Regions from separate parts of the Microbispora sp. NPDC046933 genome, predicted to be linked through region 1. Evidence: predicted binding sites of a transcription regulator. Region 1 holds the regulator's gene; the other holds the start of a gene.
What was found. The regulator LexA, encoded in region 1, represses DNA repair genes until DNA is damaged. The targets are predictions, from matches to a motif close to TCGAACANNTGTTCGA.

Region 1 (9,052 bases):
CGCCGCCGACTGGGTCAACGTCGCGTGTCCCAAGTGTGGCGGCCCCGCGCAGCGGGACACCGACACGATGGACACGTTCGTCGACTCGTCGTGGTACTTCCTGCGTTACTGCGACCCGCACTACACCGACGGGCCCTTCGACGTCGAGAAGGTCCGTAAGTGGGGCCCGATCGACCAGTACGTCGGCGGCGTCGAGCACGCCGTGCTCCACCTGCTGTACTCGCGGTTCTTCACCAAGGTCCTGCACGACATGGGCATGGTCGGCTTCACCGAGCCGTTCCTGCGCCTGCTCAACCAGGGCCAGGTGATCAACCAGGGCAAGGCGATGTCCAAGACGCTGGGCAACGGCGTGGACCTCGGCCAGCAGATCGACGCGTACGGCGTGGACGCCGTCCGGCTGACCATGGTCTTCGCCGGGCCGCCGGAGGACGACATCGACTGGGCCGACGTCTCGCCGGCCGCGTCGCAGAAGTTCCTCGCCCGTGCGTTCCGCGTGATGGCCGAGGCCGGCGCCGCGTCCGCCCCGGGGAAGGACTTCTCCGGCGGCGACGTCGAGCTGCGCAAGGTCACCCATCGGACCATCGACGAGGTGACCAAGCTCCTCGAGAGCTACCGGTTCAACGTCGCGGTGGCCCGCATGATGGAGCTGACCACGGCCACCCGCAGGGCGATCGACGCCGGGCCCGGCGCGGCCGACCCGGCCGTCCGCGAGGCCGCCGAGACCCTGGCGGTCATGCTGTCGCTGGTCGCGCCGTACGTCGCGGAGGAGGGCTGGGAGCGGCTCGGGCACGCGCCGTCGGTCGCCAAGGCCGGCTGGCCCGAGGCCGACCCGGTGCTGCTGGTGCAGGAGTCGGTCACGGCCGTGGTCCAGGTGGCGGGCAAGGTCCGCGACCGGCTTGAGGTCTCCCCGGACATCTCCGAGGCCGAGCTGGAGGCCCTGGCCCTGGCGTCGGACAAGGTCCGGCCCTACCTGGACGGCGAGCCGCGGAAGGTGATCGTGCGGGCGCCGAAGCTCGTCAACATCGTCCCTTAGCGGGTGACCCGGCTCCGTTGTACCGTGTACGAACCCGTCCGTTACGGCGGAGCCGCCGCCACTCGGCATAGGGTGCGGCTGTGGCGAATGGTGCATACCTGAGATACCCCCACCTGTACGGTGACCTCCTCGCCTTCGTGGCGGACGACGACGTCTGGCTGGCGCCCACGGGCGGCGGCAGGGCCTGGCGGTTCACGGCCGACCGGGTCGCGGTCTCGCACCCCCGGTTCTCCTCCGACGGCACGCGCATCGCCTGGACGAGCAGTCGCGAGGGCGATCCCGAGGTGTTCGCCGCCGATCTGGAGGGCGCCGAGGGCGAGCGGCTCACGCACTGGGGCAACGCCATGACGGGCGTGCGCGGCTGGACCGAGGACGGGAACGTGCTGGCCGTCACCGCCGCAGGCCATGGCTCACGGTCCCGGCTGTGGGCCTACGCGGTTCCGCTGGACGGCGGCCCGGCGACGGCTCTGCCGTACGGCAGGGTCAGCGAGGCCGTGGTCAGCGGCGCCAAGGTGGCGAGCGTATCGGCGGTGTGGAGCGAGCCGTCGCGGTGGAAGCGATACCGCGGCGGCACCGCGGCCAAGATCTGGGTGGACGCCACGGGCGACGGCGAGTTCACCCGCCTGTTCGCCGGCAATCCCGCACAGCATTGGTCGGTCATGTGGGTGGGGGAGCGCCTGGCCTTCCTCGCCGACACCGACGGCGACGGCAACCTTTACTCCTGTCTGCCCGACGGCTCGGACCTGCGGCAGCACACCACACATCGCGGCTTCTACGCGCGCCATGCCGCATCGGACGGCTCGCGCGTCGTCTACAGCCTCGGTGGCGACCTGTGGCTGCTGGAGAGCCTGGACGCCGAGCCGTACAAGCTGGACGTCAGCCTGAGCGGGCCGCGCCCGGCCAGGGCCAGGCGGCCGGCGCGGAACGTCGTCGGCGGCTTCGCGCCGGACCGCACCGGGCGGGCCAGCGTGGTCGAGATCCGCGGCACCGCCCACTGGGTGACGCACCGTGACGGCCCCGCGGGCACGCTGCGCGCCGAGCCCGGTGTCCGGGTACGGCTGCCGCGGGCTCTCGGCTCCTCTCCGCATCCGCAGGCCGGCCGGGCCGTCTGGGTGTCGGACGCCTCCGGCGAGGACGCGCTGGAGATCGGCACGTCCGGCGGAGAGATCCGCACACTGGCCGCGGGCCGGCTCGGCCGGGTGCTCGACCTGGCCGCCGCGCCGGACGGCACGCACGCCGCGGTCGCCACCCATGACGGGCGGCTGCTGGTGGTGGACCTCGGCTCCGGGGACGTCCGCGAGGTGGACCGCACCACCCACGGCGACGTGCGGCAGCTGACGTTCTCGCCGGACTCGGCCTGGATCGCGTGGGCGCACGCCTACCAGCCCTGGCGCCGGCACCTCAAACTGGCCCGCGTGGACGGCGGCGCCGCGATCGAGGTCACTGCGCCGCGCTTCAACGACTACAGCCCGTCCTTCACCAAGGACGGCGAGTTCCTGGCCTTCCTGTCGGACCGCACGTTCAATCCGGTCTACGACAACCACGTCTTCGACCTGTCGTTTCCCAGCAGCTGCCGGCCGTACCTGGTGCCGCTCAAGGCCACCACGCCCTCGCCGTTCGACCCCTCGTTAGCGGGCCGCGGCTTCAACGGGGAGGACGACGCCGGCCCGGACGGCAAGAACGACGCCAAGAACGACGGCAAGAACGACCGGCCGCGTCCGACCGAGGTGGACGCCGACGGGCTGGCGGCGCGCATCGTGCCGGTGCCGGTGCCGGCCGGCACCTACTCGAACCTGCGTGCCGCCAAGGGCGGCCTGCTGTGGCTGCGGCACCCGCTCACCGGCGAGCTCGGCGACGGCACCGAGCCCGGCGAGCCGGTCCTCGAACGCTACGACCTGGCCAAGCGCAAGGTCATCGAGCTGGGCGGGGAGTTCGGGGCCTTCGAGGTCAGCGACGACGGCACGCGCCTGGTGGCCAATGGCGGGCACGGCCTGCAGACCCGCGCCACCGGAGACGACGACGAGGTCGTCACCGTCGACCTGGACCGCGTGGTCGTGACCATCGACCCGGTCGCCGAGTGGCGGCAGGCCTACAACGAGGCCGGGCGGCTCATGCGCGACCACTTCTGGCGGGCGGACATGAACGGCGTGGACTGGCAGGGCACGCTCGACCGTTACGCCCCCCTCGTGGAGCGAATCGGCGCCTACTCCGAGCTGATCGACCTGCTCTGGGAGGTCCAGGGCGAGCTGGCCACCTCCCACGCGTACGCGCGGCCCGCCGGCGCCCGCCGCAATCCTCGGCGCCACCAGGGCCTGCTCGGCGCCGACCTCGCCCGGGACGAGAACGGGGTGTGGCGGATCAGCCGGATCCTGCCCGGGGAGTCCTCCGACCACGAGGCTCGCTCGCCGCTGCTCGCGCCCGGCGTCGCCGTCCGGGAGGGCGACGCGATCGTCGCCGTGAACGGGCGTCCGGTGGATCCGGTCCGCGGGCCGCTGGCACTGCTGTCCGGCACGGCGGAGCGGCCCGTGGAGCTGACCGTCCGGCCCGGCCCCGGCGGCGAGACCCGCCGGGTCGTCGTCACGCCCGTCGCCGACGAGACGCGGCTGCGGTATCACGACTGGGTGACCGGACGGCGGGCGTTCGTTCGTGAGGCGTCGGGCGGGCGGCTCGGCTACCTGCACGTGCCGGACATGATGTCCACCGGGTGGGCGCAGTTCCACCGGGATCTGCGTGCCGAGATGGACTTCGACGGGCTCGTCGTCGACATCCGCGACAACGGCGGCGGGCACGTCTCCGAGCTGGTGCTGGAGAAGCTGCAGCGGCGGGTGACCGGCTGGTCGCTGGCCCGGGGGTACGAGCCGGCGAGGTACCCGGAGGACTCGCCTCGCGGGCCGATCGTGGCCGTCACCGACGAGTTCGCCGGGTCGGACGGGGACATCGTCAGCGCCGGGATCAAGAACCGCGGCATCGGACCGCTCGTGGGCACGCGGACCTGGGGCGGCGTGATCGGCATCGATTCGACGTATTCGCTCGTGGACGGGACCGTCGTCACGCAGCCCCGGTACTCGTTCTGGCTGGAAGGCGAGGGGTGGGGCGTCGAGAACCACGGCGTCGACCCGGACGTCGAGGTCGTCGTGACGCCGCAGGACCTGGTCGCCGGGCGGGATCCGCAGCTGGCGCGGGCGGTGGAGCTGGCCCTGGCGGCGCTGGAGGAGAGGCGGCCGGCCACCCCGCCGGAGTTGCCGCCGCTGCCGTGATCCCCCGCTGCCGATGACGTTGACGATCGGGCAGCCGTACGGAGAAAATTACGCCCGAGCCACAAACTAGTCATATCGATGTAGGCGTGCGGTCAGGGCATGCCGCGACCACCACCGCTCCGGCGGTGGTCTGGGGTGCGCGCCTGACCGTATGGCTCACCGTCGGCGTGCGCCCCACGTGGGAGGCACGTCTTGTACAGACGCATTCTCGGCGGGCTGGCGACCGCCGCCGCGATGGCGGCGACCGTTCTCGTCGTCACCGGATCACCGGCCAACGCCGCCGGTACGGGCACCGGCTACCTGCACACCAGCGGGAACAAGATCGTTGACAGCACCGGTGCCACGGTCCGGCTGACCGGCATCAACTGGTTCGGCATGGAGACCGACAACAAGACCTTCCACGGGCTGTGGGCGAACAACCCGTGGAAGAGCCAGCTCGACCTCATGGCGAACCTGGGCTACAACACCATCCGGGTGCCGTTCTCCGACGACGCGCTGAAGCCGGGCGCGCAGGCGACGAGCGTCAACACGTACTCCAACCCCGACCTGATCGGCCTGTCCCCGCTGCAGATCCTCGACAAGGTCGTGGACTACGCGGGCCAGAAGGGCATGCGCATCATCCTCGACCGGCACCGGCCGACCAGCGCGGGCCAGACGGCGCTGTGGTACACCTCGGGCGTCCCCGAGTCCACCTGGATCAGCGACTGGAAGTCGCTGGCCCAGCACTACGCCGGCAACACCACCGTGATCGGCGCGGACCTGCACAACGAGCCGCACGCCGACGGCACCAACCCGAACGCCACCGGCTCCTGCTGGGGCTGCGGCGACGAGTCGCGCGACTGGCGTCTGGCGGCCGAGCGGGCGGGCAACGCGATCCTGTCCGTGCAGCCCAACTGGCTGATCTTCGTGGAGGGCGTGAGCTGCCCGAGCGGCGGCCTGTCCAACATCTGGGACAACGACCCCAGCAACGACGAGGACTGCGGCTGGTGGGGCGGCAACCTCACCAAGGCCGGGCAGTACCCGGTGCGGCTGAACGTGGCCAACCGGCTCGTCTACTCGCCGCACGAGTACGCCACGTCGGTCTACCACCAGGCGTGGTTCGACGACCCGTCGTACCCGGCCAACATGCCGGCCATCTGGGACAAGTACTGGGGCTACCTGTACAAGCAGAACATCGCGCCGATCATGGTGGGCGAGTTCGGCACCACGCTGGCCAGCAACGTCGACAAGATCTGGCTCCAGGAGCTCATGAAGTACATGGGCAGCGGGGTGAACGGCATGTCGTTCACCTACTGGTCGTGGAACCCCAACTCGGGTGACACGGGCGGCATCCTGAAGGACGACTGGGCGACGGTCGACCAGGCCAAGCAGAGCATTATCTCGCCCTACCTGATCCCGCCCACGGGCGGCAACCCGACGCCGCCGGTGTCGCCCTCGGCCTCGCCGAGCGTGTCCCCCTCGGCGTCCCCCTCGGCATCCCCGTCGGTCTCGCCGTCGGCGTCCCCCTCCGCGTCGCCGTCCGCGTCTCCTTCGTCGCCGGGCGGGAAGACCTGCACCGCCACGTACAAGGTCGCCAACCAGTATCCCGGCGGCTTCCAGGGCGAGGTCACGGTCAAGGCGGGTTCCTCGGCCATCTCGGGCTGGACCGTGAAGTGGGCCTTCCCGGACGGCCAGAGCATCAGCCAGCTCTGGAACGGCACGCTCAGCGCGAGCGGGTCCAACGTCACGGTGACGAACCTGGCCTACAACGGCGCGCTGGGCGCCGGGGCCTCGACCACGTTCGGCTTCAACGGCAGCTGGTCGGGCACCAACGGCGTTCCGTCGCCGGTGAGCTGCACCGCGTCCTGACGACGGCACAAGCCCCGCAGGGCACAGCACAAGCCCGGCGCTCCCGTGAGCGCCGGGCTTGTCCCTGTGCGGCGTCCGGAACCGGCGGACCGGTTACAGCTTGCGCAGGACGGCCGTGACCTTGCCGAGCACGGTGGCCTCGTCACCGGGGATCGGCTCGTAGTTGGGGTTGTGCGGCACCAGCCACACGTGCCCGTCCTTGCGCTTGAACGTCTTCACGGTGGCCTCGCCGTCGATCATGGCGGCCACGATGTCGCCGTTGTCGGCGACCGGCTGCTGCCGCACCACGACCCAGTCGCCGTCGGCGATGGCGGCCTCGATCATCGAGTCGCCGGAGACCTGGAGCAGGAACAGCGTGCCCTCGCCCACGAGCTGCTTGGGCAGCGCGTACACGTCCTCGATGCTCTGCTCGGCGAGGATGGGCCCACCGGCCGCGATGCGGCCGACCAGCGGCACGTACGCCGCGGTGGGCCGGTTGAACCCGGCCTCCTCCTCGCTGGTGGCGTCCGGATCCACCCACAGCACCGGCTCGCCGGGCAGCCGGACCTCCAGGGCCCGGGGCCGGTGCGGGTCACGCCGGAGGTAGCCCTTACGCTGGAGCGCCGTGAGCTGGTGCGACACGCTGGAGGTGCTGGTCAGCTGGACCGCTTCCCCGATCTCCCGCATGGACGGCGGATAGCCGCGCTGCTGGACCGAGTCGCGGATCACCTCGAGGATCTTCCGCTGCCTGGGGGTGAGGCCAAGCGAGTCGCGCCTGCGAACCGCGAGGTCGCTGACGCCATCCGCTTGCTCACTTCGGTCACTCACGATGCCACCTCTCAATCCGTGTTCCTCATGTCGCACAGAGCGACCGTACCGCGATTCAAGATCACCGTCAAACAATTGTTCGATATCCAGCGAAATCGCCGATCTCGCCGTCCGTCTCATCGTACGGGAGTTCGATCGATCCCGTGTTCGATTTACCCGATCTTCTTTGACCGCTGTACGCCCAGGTCAGAAGCCGTACGGAAATCAGCTGGAAATGGCGCGTAAAGGGCGTATTCCCCTACGCGTGGGGCAGTTGAGGCTGCCGTGACTGGAGGCGCGACACGCGCGCCGAACAGGCACTTCCTCTCCCATGGCCCGTTCGACTTGCGTTCAAGGTCGGGCACTCCTACGGTTGGACCACAACATCTAGTAGTCACAGCGGTGTAAGTTCACCACACCTTGTGTTCGGGATGTGCGTTCAGGGAGGCGATGAAGTGCACTGTCCGTTCTGTCGCCACCCGGACACCCGGGTCGTGGACAGCCGTGCGGCCGAAGACGGGGCGGCGATCCGCCGCCGGCGCACCTGCCCCGAGTGCGGGCGCAGGTTCACCACCCAGGAGACCGTGCTGCTGATGGTGAGCAAGCGCAGCGGGGTCACCGAGCCGTTCTCCCGGGAGAAGGTCATCGCCGGCGTGCGGCGGGCCTGCCAGGGGCGCCCGGTCAGCGAGGACTCCCTCGCCCAGCTCGGGCAGCGCGTGGAGGAGAGCATCCGGGGCACCGGCGCGGCCGAGATCGCCTCCCACGAGGTGGGCCTGGCCATCCTGGGCCCTCTCCGCGACCTCGACGAGGTGGCCTACCTGCGGTTCGCGTCGGTCTACCGGGGATTCGAGACGCTGGCCGACTTCGAGGCGGAGATCGAGCGGCTCCGGTCCGCCAGAGGCGAGCTGGAGCCGGTCGAGGACTAGGCGCGCCTCCCGGGACGACCGGGACGGGGCGCGGGCACGGCGCGGACGCGGTGGCGGCGGCGCGACGATGAGGTTGTAACGAGCGTGGTCCGAAAGAGGGGCTCCACCGGGCCCTGGGAGGGGGAAGTCATGACGGAGACCGTGAGCGGCACCGTATCGGGTGCGGGGGGCCGGGCCGGCAAGCGGCCGCGCAAGGGCCTGAAGATGAAGCGCGTCTTCACCACCCCGGGTGTCCACCCGTACGACGAGGTCCGCTGGGAGCGGCGCGACGTCGTGATGACGAACTGGCGGGACGGCTCGGTCAACTTCGAGCAGCACGGCGTGGAGTTCCCCGACTTCTGGTCGGTCAACGCGGCCAACATCGTCACCACCAAGTACTTCCGCGGGGCGGTGGGCACCCCGCAGCGCGAGTCGAGTCTCAAGCAGCTCGTCGACCGGGTGGTGGGCGTCTACACCAGGACCGGCGTGGAGAACGGCTACTTCGCCTCCGAGGAGGACGCGGAGATCTTCGACCACGAGCTCAAGCACGCGCTGATCCACCAGATCTTCAGCTTCAACTCGCCGGTGTGGTTCAACGTCGGCACCCGCTCGCCGCAGCAGGTGAGCGCCTGCTTCATCCTGGCCGTGGACGACACGATGGAGTCGATCCTCGACTGGTACAAGGAAGAGGGCGTGATCTTCAAGGGCGGCTCCGGCTCCGGGGTCAACCTCTCCCGCATCCGCTCGTCCAAGGAGCTGCTGTCCAGCGGTGGCACGGCCAGCGGCCCGGTCTCCTTCATGCGCGGCGCCGACGCCTCCGCCGGCACCATCAAGTCGGGCGGCGCCACCCGCAGGGCGGCCAAGATGGTCGTCCTCGACGTGGACCACCCCGACATCGAGGAGTTCATCGAGACCAAGGCGCGCGAGGAGGACAAGATCCGCGCGCTGCGCGACGCCGGGTTCGACATGGACCTCGGCGGCAAGGACATCGTCTCCGTCCAGTACCAGAACGCCAACAACTCGGTGCGGGTCTCCGACGAGTTCATGCGCGCGGTCGAGGCCGGCGGCAAGTTCGGCCTGCGGGCCCGGCTGACCGGCGAGGTCATCGAGGAGGTCGAGGCCCGGTCGCTGTTCCGCAAGATGGCCCAGGCCGCCTGGGAGTGTGCCGACCCCGGCGTGCAGTACGACGACACGATCAACGACTGGCACACCTGCCCCGAGAC
Region 2 (9,052 bases), on a different contig from region 1:
TCACCGACTCGGCCAACCCGCATGAGATCGCGTACTTCGACCGCGGCCCGGTCAGCGCGGCCTCTCTGCTCCTCGGTGGTTTCTGGTCCGCGTACTACTACAACGGCCATGTGTACGGCAGCGAGATCGCCCGCGGGTTCGACGCGTTCGCGCTGACCCCGAGCGAGCACCTGGACCAGGCCGAGATCGACGCGGCGGCCACGGCCACCTTCGACCGGTTCAACACACAGCAGCAGCCCCGGGTGACGTGGCCGGCGAGCTTCCCGCTGGTGCGCGCGTACTACGCGCAGGCACTGCGCACCGGCACCATGCCCGCCGACACCGCCGCCAACGTGCGGAAGTTCGTCGACCGGGCCGAGCGGTTCACGAGCGGTCCGCAGAAGAAGGCCGCCGTGGCGCAGCTCCGGGCCGTCTCCCACCAGCTCGACACCTCCGTCGGCACGCAGGCGACGCTGGCGAAGGCGCTCAACGACCTCGCCGACGCGCTCAGCCTCAAGGCTTAGCGACCCGATGAGGGGGCGTCCCACCGGGGCGTCCCCGCACGACACGGGCCCCCGCCCAACAGTGGGCGGGGGCCCGTTGCCTTGGCGGGCATGTGGCCCTCTGGGGGCCGTCCTGGGCTCCGGCGGGGTGTGGCTCAATCACCCGCCCGCACGGTAGCCGTCAGCGGGACCCTTCGCCACGAGCGCCGGGGTCAGGCGGGCCCCGCCGGCGCGAGACCTGCCGGCGCGAGACCTGCCGGCGGGGGCTCTACCAGATGAGGCATTACCGGCCGAGGCTTGACCGCGCGAGGCATTACCGGCCGAGGCTTGACCGCGCAAGGCTTGACCGCGCGAGGCTTTACCGGGCGAACTCCGTGGCGCGGGACTCGCGGACCACGGTGATCCGGATCTGGCCGGGGTAGGTCAGCTCCTCCTCCACCTGCTTGGCGACGTCCCTGGCGATGACCTGGGCCTGGATGTCGTCCACGTTCTCGGGCCGGACCATGACCCGGATCTCCCGGCCCGCCTGCATGGCGAAGACCTTGTCCACCCCCTCGTACGACTGGGCGATCTCCTCCAGGCGCTCCAGCCGCTTGACGTACGCCTCCAGGGACTCGCGCCGGGCGCCGGGGCGGCTGCCGCTGATCGCGTCCGCGGCCTGGGTGAGGACCGCCTCGACGGTCCTGACCTCCACCTCGTTGTGGTGCGCCTCGATGGCGTGGACGACGTCCTCGTGCTCGCCGTACCGCCGGGCGATCTCCGCGCCGATCATCGCGTGGCTGCCCTCGACCTCGTGGGTGAGCGCCTTGCCGATGTCGTGCAGGAGCGCACAGCGCTTGACAAGGTCACGGTCGAGCCGCAGCTCGGAGGCCATGATCCCGGCGATGTGCGCCGACTCGATCAGGTGCTTCAGGACGTTCTGGCCGTAGGAGGTGCGGTAGCGGAGCTGGCCGAGCAGGGTGACCAGCTCGGGGTGCATCTCGGTGATGCCCAGCTCGACCAGCGCGTCCTCTCCCGCCCGCACGCACAGGTCCCGCACCTCGGCCTTGCTGCGCTCGTACGCCTCCTCGATGCGCTGGGGGTGGATCCGGCCGTCGAGCACGAGCTTCTCCAGCGTGAGCCTGGCCGTCTCCCGGCGGACCGGGTCGAAACACGACAGCAGCACCGCCTCCGGCGTGTCGTCGATGATCAGGTTGACCCCGGTGGTGGACTCGAAGGCCCTGATGTTGCGGCCCTCGCGGCCGATGATGCGGCCCTTCATCTCGTCGCCGGGCAGGTGGAGGACGCTCACCACCGACTCGGCCGTCTGCTCGGTGGCGACCCGCTGCACGGCCAGCGTCACGATCTTGCAGGCGCGCTTCTCGCCCTCCCGCCGGGCCTCGCTCTCGATCTCCCGGACGATCAGCGCGGCCTCGCGCTTGGCCTGGTTCTCGATCTCCTTGACCAGCTCCGCCTTGGCCTGCTCGGCCGTCAGGCCGGCGACCCGCTGCAGGATCTCCTGCCGCCGCTCGGCCACCCGCTCCAGCTCCTCGCGACGGTCGGCCAGCTCGGTCTCGGTCTCGGCCAGCTTGCGGGCCCGCTCGGTCTGCCTGCGCGCCTCCTCGTCGAGCCGCTGCTCCCGCTCGGCCAGCCGGTTCTCACGCCGTTCGAGGTCGGAGCGCAGCTCCTTGAGCTCCGTCTTGAGGATCCGCGCCTCCTCCTCGACCTCCTTGCGCATCAGCGCGGCGCTCTCGGCGAGTGTCTCCGACTTCCTGAGAATCTCCCCCGCGTCACGCTCCGCCTTCGTGCGGATCTCCTCGGCCTCGCGTCTGGCCCGGTCGAGTTCCTCGTTGACCTCGGCCTTCACCTCGGCGAGCTGCTCGGGCGAGGGGCCGGACGGTGCGACGACGCCGGTGCGGCGCATGACTATGACGAGGGCGGCGATCATCACGAGAGCCAGCAGCACCACCGCAACCGCAAGAACGATCACGATCGTGTCCATGCGCGCTCACCCCTCACGACAACTCTTGGCAGAGGTCACACGCGCAGCACGGCAGCGCCCGGTGGCGTCACCAGGACAAATATCGTCGCAATGCCCGGGCACCCCGAGGGGCGACCGATATGGCCCGAAGGCCGGTCAATGTCTCTCGTCCGTCGTGGTACACCGTTATGGCAATCCGCGCTGCGCGGAGTAACTCCTCACTGCGGTCGAGATTAAGCGTCAGAGAGGTAACGAGCAAGCAAAGATGCCCTGTCAAGTGACTTTTGCGTGGTGCTATGGCTCACTCGAAGGTATCCGGAAGCCCATCTGACGGGCTGCCTTCGGCCTCGATCGCCTCTCGGACCACCCGGAAGGCAAGGCCCGGCGAGTAGCCCTTGCGGGCCAGCATGCCGACCAATCTTCGCATGCGCGCCTGCGGCTCCACCCCGCGGGTGGCGGCCAGTTTTCGATCCACCAGCCTGCGCGCGGTCTCTGCCTCCTCGTCCGGATCGAGTCGCTCGACGGCGTCCTTGACCGTCTCCTCGGCCACGCCGCGCTGCCGCAGTTCCTGGGCGAGCGCGCGGCGGGCGAGCCCGCGACCGGCGTGCCGGGAGCTCACCCAGGCGGCGGCGAACGCCTCGTCGTCGATGAGCCCGACCTCCGAGAACCGCTCCAGCACGGCGTTCGCCGCGTCCTCGGGCACGTCCCGCTTGCGCAGGGCCTCCGCGAGCTGGGCCCGGGTCCTGGGCGCCATCGTCAGCAACCGCAGGCAGATGGCTCTGGCCACCGCCTCGGGGTCGGCCGACGGCCCCGCGCTCGCCGCCGTGCCCTCCTGCGGCCCGTCGGGAAGCCATCCGCCGGACCGCTCACGCTCTCCCCGGTCTCTCGGCGTCCCCCGCTCTCCCGGCGCCCCCTGGTCCCTCAGCCCTGGCCGGTCGCCCCGCCGACGGCTACGTCCCTGACGACGCCGCCCTCCGGCCCCGCCGGCCTCCCGACCCGCGTCGTCCCGCCCCCAGAAGCCGCCACCGCCGAAGCTCTCGGCGCCGCCGGAATCGCGCGAGCCGCGCCCGCCGCGGAAGCCGTCCGAGTCGCCGAAGCCGCGCTCGTCGCGGAAGGCACCATCGAAGCTCTCGGCCCCGCCGAAGCCCTCGGCCCCGCCGAAGCTCTCGGGCTGGTCCGGATCCTGGGCACGGCCCCGGGCGTCGAACTCGCCCGAACGGCGTCCTCGGCGAGCCCGGCGGCCTTCGCCGCCGGAGCGTGCCGGCCCGCGGGCACCGGTCTCCCAGGTGCCGTTCTTCCCGGCGTCGTTCTCCCAGGTGTTGTTCTTCCCGGTGCCGTTCTTCCAGGTGTTGTTCTTCCCGGCGTCGTCGGGGCCTGCGTCAACGCGGGTCTCGCGTCTGCGGATCTCCGCACGCAGGGCGGCGATCGTCGCGGACGCGTCCTCGGCCGACCCGGGCGGCTCGTCGGCCGGCCCCCAGGGTCCCGAGTTCCAGTCCCCCGGCCCGATCTCGTCGTCCGCGCCGGGGGGCTCGTCGCGCCTCATGCCTGCGCTCAGACGTCACCCGGCTTGGGCGCGCTGGCCGCCTTGCTTCCCCTGCCGGACGTGGGGGCGGGCGGCGCCGCCGGAGCGGCGGGCGGCTCGCTCGGCGTGTCGAGCCGCGGCCCGACACCGAGCTTCTCCTTGATCTTCTTCTCGATCTCGTTGGCGATGTCGGGGTTGTTCTTCAGGAAGTTGCGGGCGTTCTCCTTGCCCTGCCCGAGCTGGTCGCCCTCGTACGTGTACCAGGCGCCGGCCTTGCGCACGAACCCGTGCTCGACGCCCATGTCGATCAGCCCGCCCTCGCGGGAGATGCCGATGCCGTACAGGATGTCGAAGTCGGCCTGACGGAAGGGCGGGGCCATCTTGTTCTTGACGACCTTCACCCGGGTCCGGTTGCCGACCGGCTCGGTGCCGTCCTTGAGCGTCTCGATCCTGCGCACGTCCAGCCGCACCGACGCGTAGAACTTCAGCGCCTTACCACCCGTGGTGGTCTCGGGGCTTCCGAACATGACGCCGATCTTCTCGCGGAGCTGGTTGATGAAGATGGCGGTCGTCCGGGTCTGGTTCAGGGCGCCGGCGACCTTGCGCAGGGCCTGCGACATGAGGCGGGCCTGGAGGCCGACGTGGCTGTCGCCCATCTCGCCCTCGATCTCGGCCTTCGGCACGAGGGCCGCCACCGAGTCGATCACGATGATGTCGACGGCGCCGGAGCGGATCAGCATGTCCGCGATCTCGAGTGCCTGCTCACCGGTGTCCGGCTGGGAGACGAGCAACGCGTCGACGTCGACCCCCAGCTTCTTCGCGTACTCGGGGTCGAGGGCGTGCTCGGCGTCGATGAACGCGGCGATGCCGCCGCCCCTCTGGGCGTTGGCCACCGCGTGCAGGGAGACCGTCGTCTTACCGGAGGACTCGGGGCCGTACACCTCGACGATCCTGCCGCGGGGGTAGCCGCCGATGCCGAGGGCGACGTCGAGAGCGATAGAACCGGTGGGGATGACCTCGACCGGGGCACGCGCGTCGTCTCCGAGGCGCATGACGCTGCCCTTGCCGAACTGCCGCTCGATTTGCGCGAGGGCGGTCTCAAGGGCCTTCTCGCGGTCGTTGATTGCCATTGGGTGCCCCCTGGAGGGTGGTCGTCTGCATCGGTCACCGAAAAGCTACGGGGTGCCACCGACATTTTCCGGAGCTTCCCGCACGCCGCCCCGAAAGGCGGGCCGGGAGTCTGTCGCGCCCCGGCGCCGTGACGGCGCGCACCCCGGCGGCGACCAGTCCAATATAGCCGAACGACTGTTCGATCACATGCCCGAACCGCCGCCCCGCGCGGCGGGCGAACGGGACCCCAACCGCGCCGTTACATTCCCGGGCGTTACTCTGCCATGGTTGTCAGCGCGCTGACCTGGGACGATCCTTGTAGCAAAGCTGGATCTCCCGCTGGAGGGGCCACGTGACGGGCACCGGCGACTACAGCGGACAGCGCCTGGCCCACCTTGAGGCGCTGGCGGCGCGGCTCCCCGAGCACGGCCTCTCCGCGCGACTGCTCGGCACGGACGATCCGGTCCTGTCCGTCTGGCACCCGGGCACCGGCAGGCAGACGATCGTCTTCGCGACGCCCGCCGCGGAAGGGTGGATGTTCCTGTGGGCCCCGGGCGGCCAGGAGAGCGCCGACGATCCCGGCCGTGCGGCCGAACTGATCGGCCGGACGCTCTCCCGGCACCCCTGATCCTCCGGCTGACGCCCCCGCCCGGTCAGCGGACGACCTCGCCCAGCTTGACCCTGGCGCCGGTGCGGAGCACCGCCCGCCGGTAGACCCGGGCCGCGCCCAGCAGGACGGCCACCACGGCCACGACCATGAGCGCTCCGGCGATGAGGATCTCCCCCATCGGCACGTCGGCGGCCGCCGTACGCACGGGCATGACCATCGAGGAGAACGGCGGCACGAACGACAGCACGCGCGCGACCGTGCCCGCCGGCTCGACGGCGGCGAAGTAGGCCGTCAGGTAGGTGAGCGTCATGAGCATGGTCATCGGCGTCAGGACGCTGTTGAGCTCCTCCTGCCGTGACACCAGGGAGCCGAAGGCGGCGGCGAGCGCCGAGAAGAAGGCGTAGCCCAGCACGAACCAGACGACCGCGCTGACCACGATTCCCCCTGTTCCGGGCGGCAGGTCGGCCGTGAAGCCGGTCGCGAACGACGCCGACAGACCGGCGGCGATGACCACGACGAGGTTGACCAGCCCCAGCGAGCCCAGTCCGACGATCTTGCCGCCCAGGAGCTGCCAGGGACGCACCGAGGTGAGCAGGATCTCCACGATGCGGCTGCCCTTCTCCTCCACCACGCCCATGGCGACGAACATCGAGGAGTAGATGAGCAGGAAGAACAGCACCATCACGATCAGCGTGGCGATGCCGGTGCGCACGCCCTGGTAGCGGGCGTCGGCGCCGACCGACTCCACCGTCAGCGGCGTGATCGTGAGACCGGCCGCCTTGATCTGGGCGTCGCGGTGGGCGCTCTCCAGGATCAACCCCAGCCGCTGGTCGAGTTCGCCGTTCGCGAGGACCTTGTCCCCGTTGATCAGGGCCGCGTCGAGGTCCCCGTCGATCACGGCCTTCCGCGCGGCCGCCTCGTCCGGATACCGCGAGTACGCGAGCTGAGCTGCGGGCGGGGGCGCGTCGCCCACCACGCCGACGTCGTAGGTGTCGTCGCCGCCCAGCACCTTGGGCAGGAACGCGAGCGCCGCCACCAGGACCGCGCTGACCGCCAGACTGATCAGGTACGACCTGGTCCGGATGCGCGTGCGGATCTCCCGCTGGGCCACCAGCCACAGCCCGTTCATGCCACCGCCTCCCTGAAGATCTCGGCCAGCGTCGGCTGCCTGCGGCCGAAGTGCTCCACCCTGCCCGCCCCGATCGCCGTACGCAGGATGTCCTGGTCGTCGCCCTCCTCGCACAGCAGGACGTCGCGGCCGCCCTCGCGGGTCAGCTCGCCGGGCAGGCCGTCGGCCCAGCCGGGCGCGGCGTCCCTGACCACGACTCGCAGCACCCCGCGGCCTTCCCGCTCGCGCAGCTCGCCGACCGGTCCGTACGCCACCATGCGGCCCGACGAGATGATGCCGACCGAGTCGCAGAGCCGTTCGACCAGGTCGAGCTGGTGACTGGAGAAGATCACCGGCACGCCCGCGGCGGCGCGGTCCTTGAGCACCTCCGCGAGCGCGTCGACCGCCAGCGGGTCGAGGCCCGAGAACGGCTCGTCGAGGATCAGGACCGCCGGCTCGTGGACGAGCGCGACGGCGAGCTGCACCCGCTGCTGGTTGCCGAGCGACAGCGCCTCCACGGCGTCGTCGCGCCGCTCGACCAGGCCGAGCCGTTCGATCAGGGCGGCGGTGGCCGAGCGCGCGGTGGCCGGGGCGAGCCCGTGGAGCCTGCCGAAGTATTCGATCTGCTCGGCGACCTTCATCTTCTGGTAGAGGCCGCGCTCCTCCGGCATGTAGCCGAACGTGCGGCGGGCGTCGTACGTCACCGGGCGCCCGTCGAGGCGCACCTCGCCGGAGTCGGCGTCGAGCACGCCCATGATGATCCGCATCGTCGTCGTCTTGCCCGCGCCGTTGGCGCCGACGAACCCGAACGTCTCGCCCGGCCGTACGGTGAAGCCGACCCCGTCGAGGGCGGTCTTGTCTCCATAGCGTTTGCGCAGGCCGTCGATCTCAAGCACGGGGGGTCGCCTCCACAATTCGTCGCAGAACGTCCATGTATGTGTCGAAGGCCGTACGCCCCCGATCGGTCAGCGAGAGCCAGGTCCGCGCGCGCTTGCCGACGAAGGTCTTCTCCACCCGGACGTAGCCGGCCTCTTCTAGCGTGAGGATGTGCTTGCTGAGCAGCGAGTCACTGACCTCGATGGTGTCGCGGAGGAACCGGAAGTCGGCCTTGTCGGCCGCGGCCAGAGCAGCCACGATCGAAAGCCGCACCGGCGCGTGGATGATCTCGTCGAGCTCGTGGCGCGGGTGGGCGGTCATCGGTTCCTCGTCACGCGGAGGCCGCCGTACACCAGGGGCAGCCCGGCGAGCACCGACAGCGCGGCGAACACCGCCGTCCAGCCCGCCGTGGGCCGATCGGGCAACAGCCAGACACCGACGACGAACGGTGCCAGCATCGTCGCCACGTACGCGGCCGAGACCGGCCCGTTGATCCGCTTCATCAGCCGGTCGTGGACCCGCAGGCGGGCCCAGTACACGCACAGGGCGACCGTCAGCACGATCCACCCGAGCCCTGCGATCAACGGCAGCGGATGGCCGCCGAGGAATATCGCCGGCCAGTAGACCATCGTGGCCAGTCCCACGAACAGGTACGCCCGTCCGGGCCCGCGCGAGGAATGCCGGACCCGCCGCCCCACGCGCCCGATCTCCTGGAGAGCCTCATCCGGAGTGAAATGGTCTCCGCTCACTGCTTCCTCCGTGTTCATCCGCTCAACACGCTAGCAAGCACTCAACCGACGTTCAAGTGGTTGCCGTAGGCGACGGAGCACAGGGGTGATGGACGGAGCGGCACGTGACGGGGTCACGCCGCCGTGGTCACGTGGTGGAGTCGGCGGAGACCGCCGCCGAGCGGTAGCCGCCGGCGCGGTCTGCCGGCAGGCGGAGAAAGGGGGTCAGCGTAGCTTGGGGTCCACGTCGACCTCCTGGCAGACGGCCTGCCAGACCTGCTTGGCCGCCACGCCCTCCGCGAGGGCCTGCTCGACCGTGCGCCCGCCGAGCCCGGCGATGACGTAGTCCTTCGCCCACGACTCCGCGTACGCCTCGCCGAAGTGGCGGCGCATCCTGTTCCAGAAGTCTGTGAGGCGCATGCGTTCAGTATGACGCCGCGGCCGGGATGAGCCGTCCCGGCCGCTGCGCCGCGATCGCTTCCGCCGGCGGGAGGCGGCGTCACGTGACGCGGGTGCCGTACATCTCGCCGAGCGGGTCGGCGAGCAGTTCCAGCCGGGCGCCGTCCGGGTCCTGGAACAGCAGCCGTCTTCGCCGGCTGACCCGTTCCGCGCGGTCCGCCCGCAGGCCCTCGTGCCACGGCTGGCGGGCCTGGCGG

Region 2: recA (recombinase RecA) is a predicted target of LexA. The motif match lies at 5,262-5,277, and genes of this name have one in related genera.

What each region holds. Positions count from the first base shown of each region.
Region 1 covers NZ_JBEYWW010000016.1:64,995-74,046, forward strand. The annotation lists gene leuS (leucine--tRNA ligase) at 1-1,033, shown strand, start outside; gene ABZ857_RS22025 (PDZ domain-containing protein) at 1,114-4,290, shown strand; gene ABZ857_RS22030 (cellulase family glycosylhydrolase) at 4,483-6,138, shown strand; gene lexA (transcriptional repressor LexA) at 6,232-6,948, opposite strand; gene nrdR (transcriptional regulator NrdR) at 7,380-7,850, shown strand; gene ABZ857_RS22045 (vitamin B12-dependent ribonucleotide reductase) at 7,980-9,052, shown strand, end outside.
Region 2 covers NZ_JBEYWW010000004.1:177,409-186,460, forward strand. The annotation lists gene ABZ857_RS07155 (hypothetical protein) at 1-503, shown strand, start outside; gene rny (ribonuclease Y) at 841-2,463, opposite strand; gene recX (recombination regulator RecX) at 2,744-3,367, opposite strand; gene recA (recombinase RecA) at 3,994-5,094, opposite strand; gene ABZ857_RS07175 (hypothetical protein) at 5,427-5,702, shown strand; gene ABZ857_RS07180 (ABC transporter permease) at 5,728-6,813, opposite strand; gene ABZ857_RS07185 (ATP-binding cassette domain-containing protein) at 6,810-7,688, opposite strand; gene ABZ857_RS07190 (transcriptional regulator) at 7,681-7,989, opposite strand; gene ABZ857_RS07195 (hypothetical protein) at 7,986-8,417, opposite strand; gene ABZ857_RS07200 (DUF3046 domain-containing protein) at 8,622-8,816, opposite strand.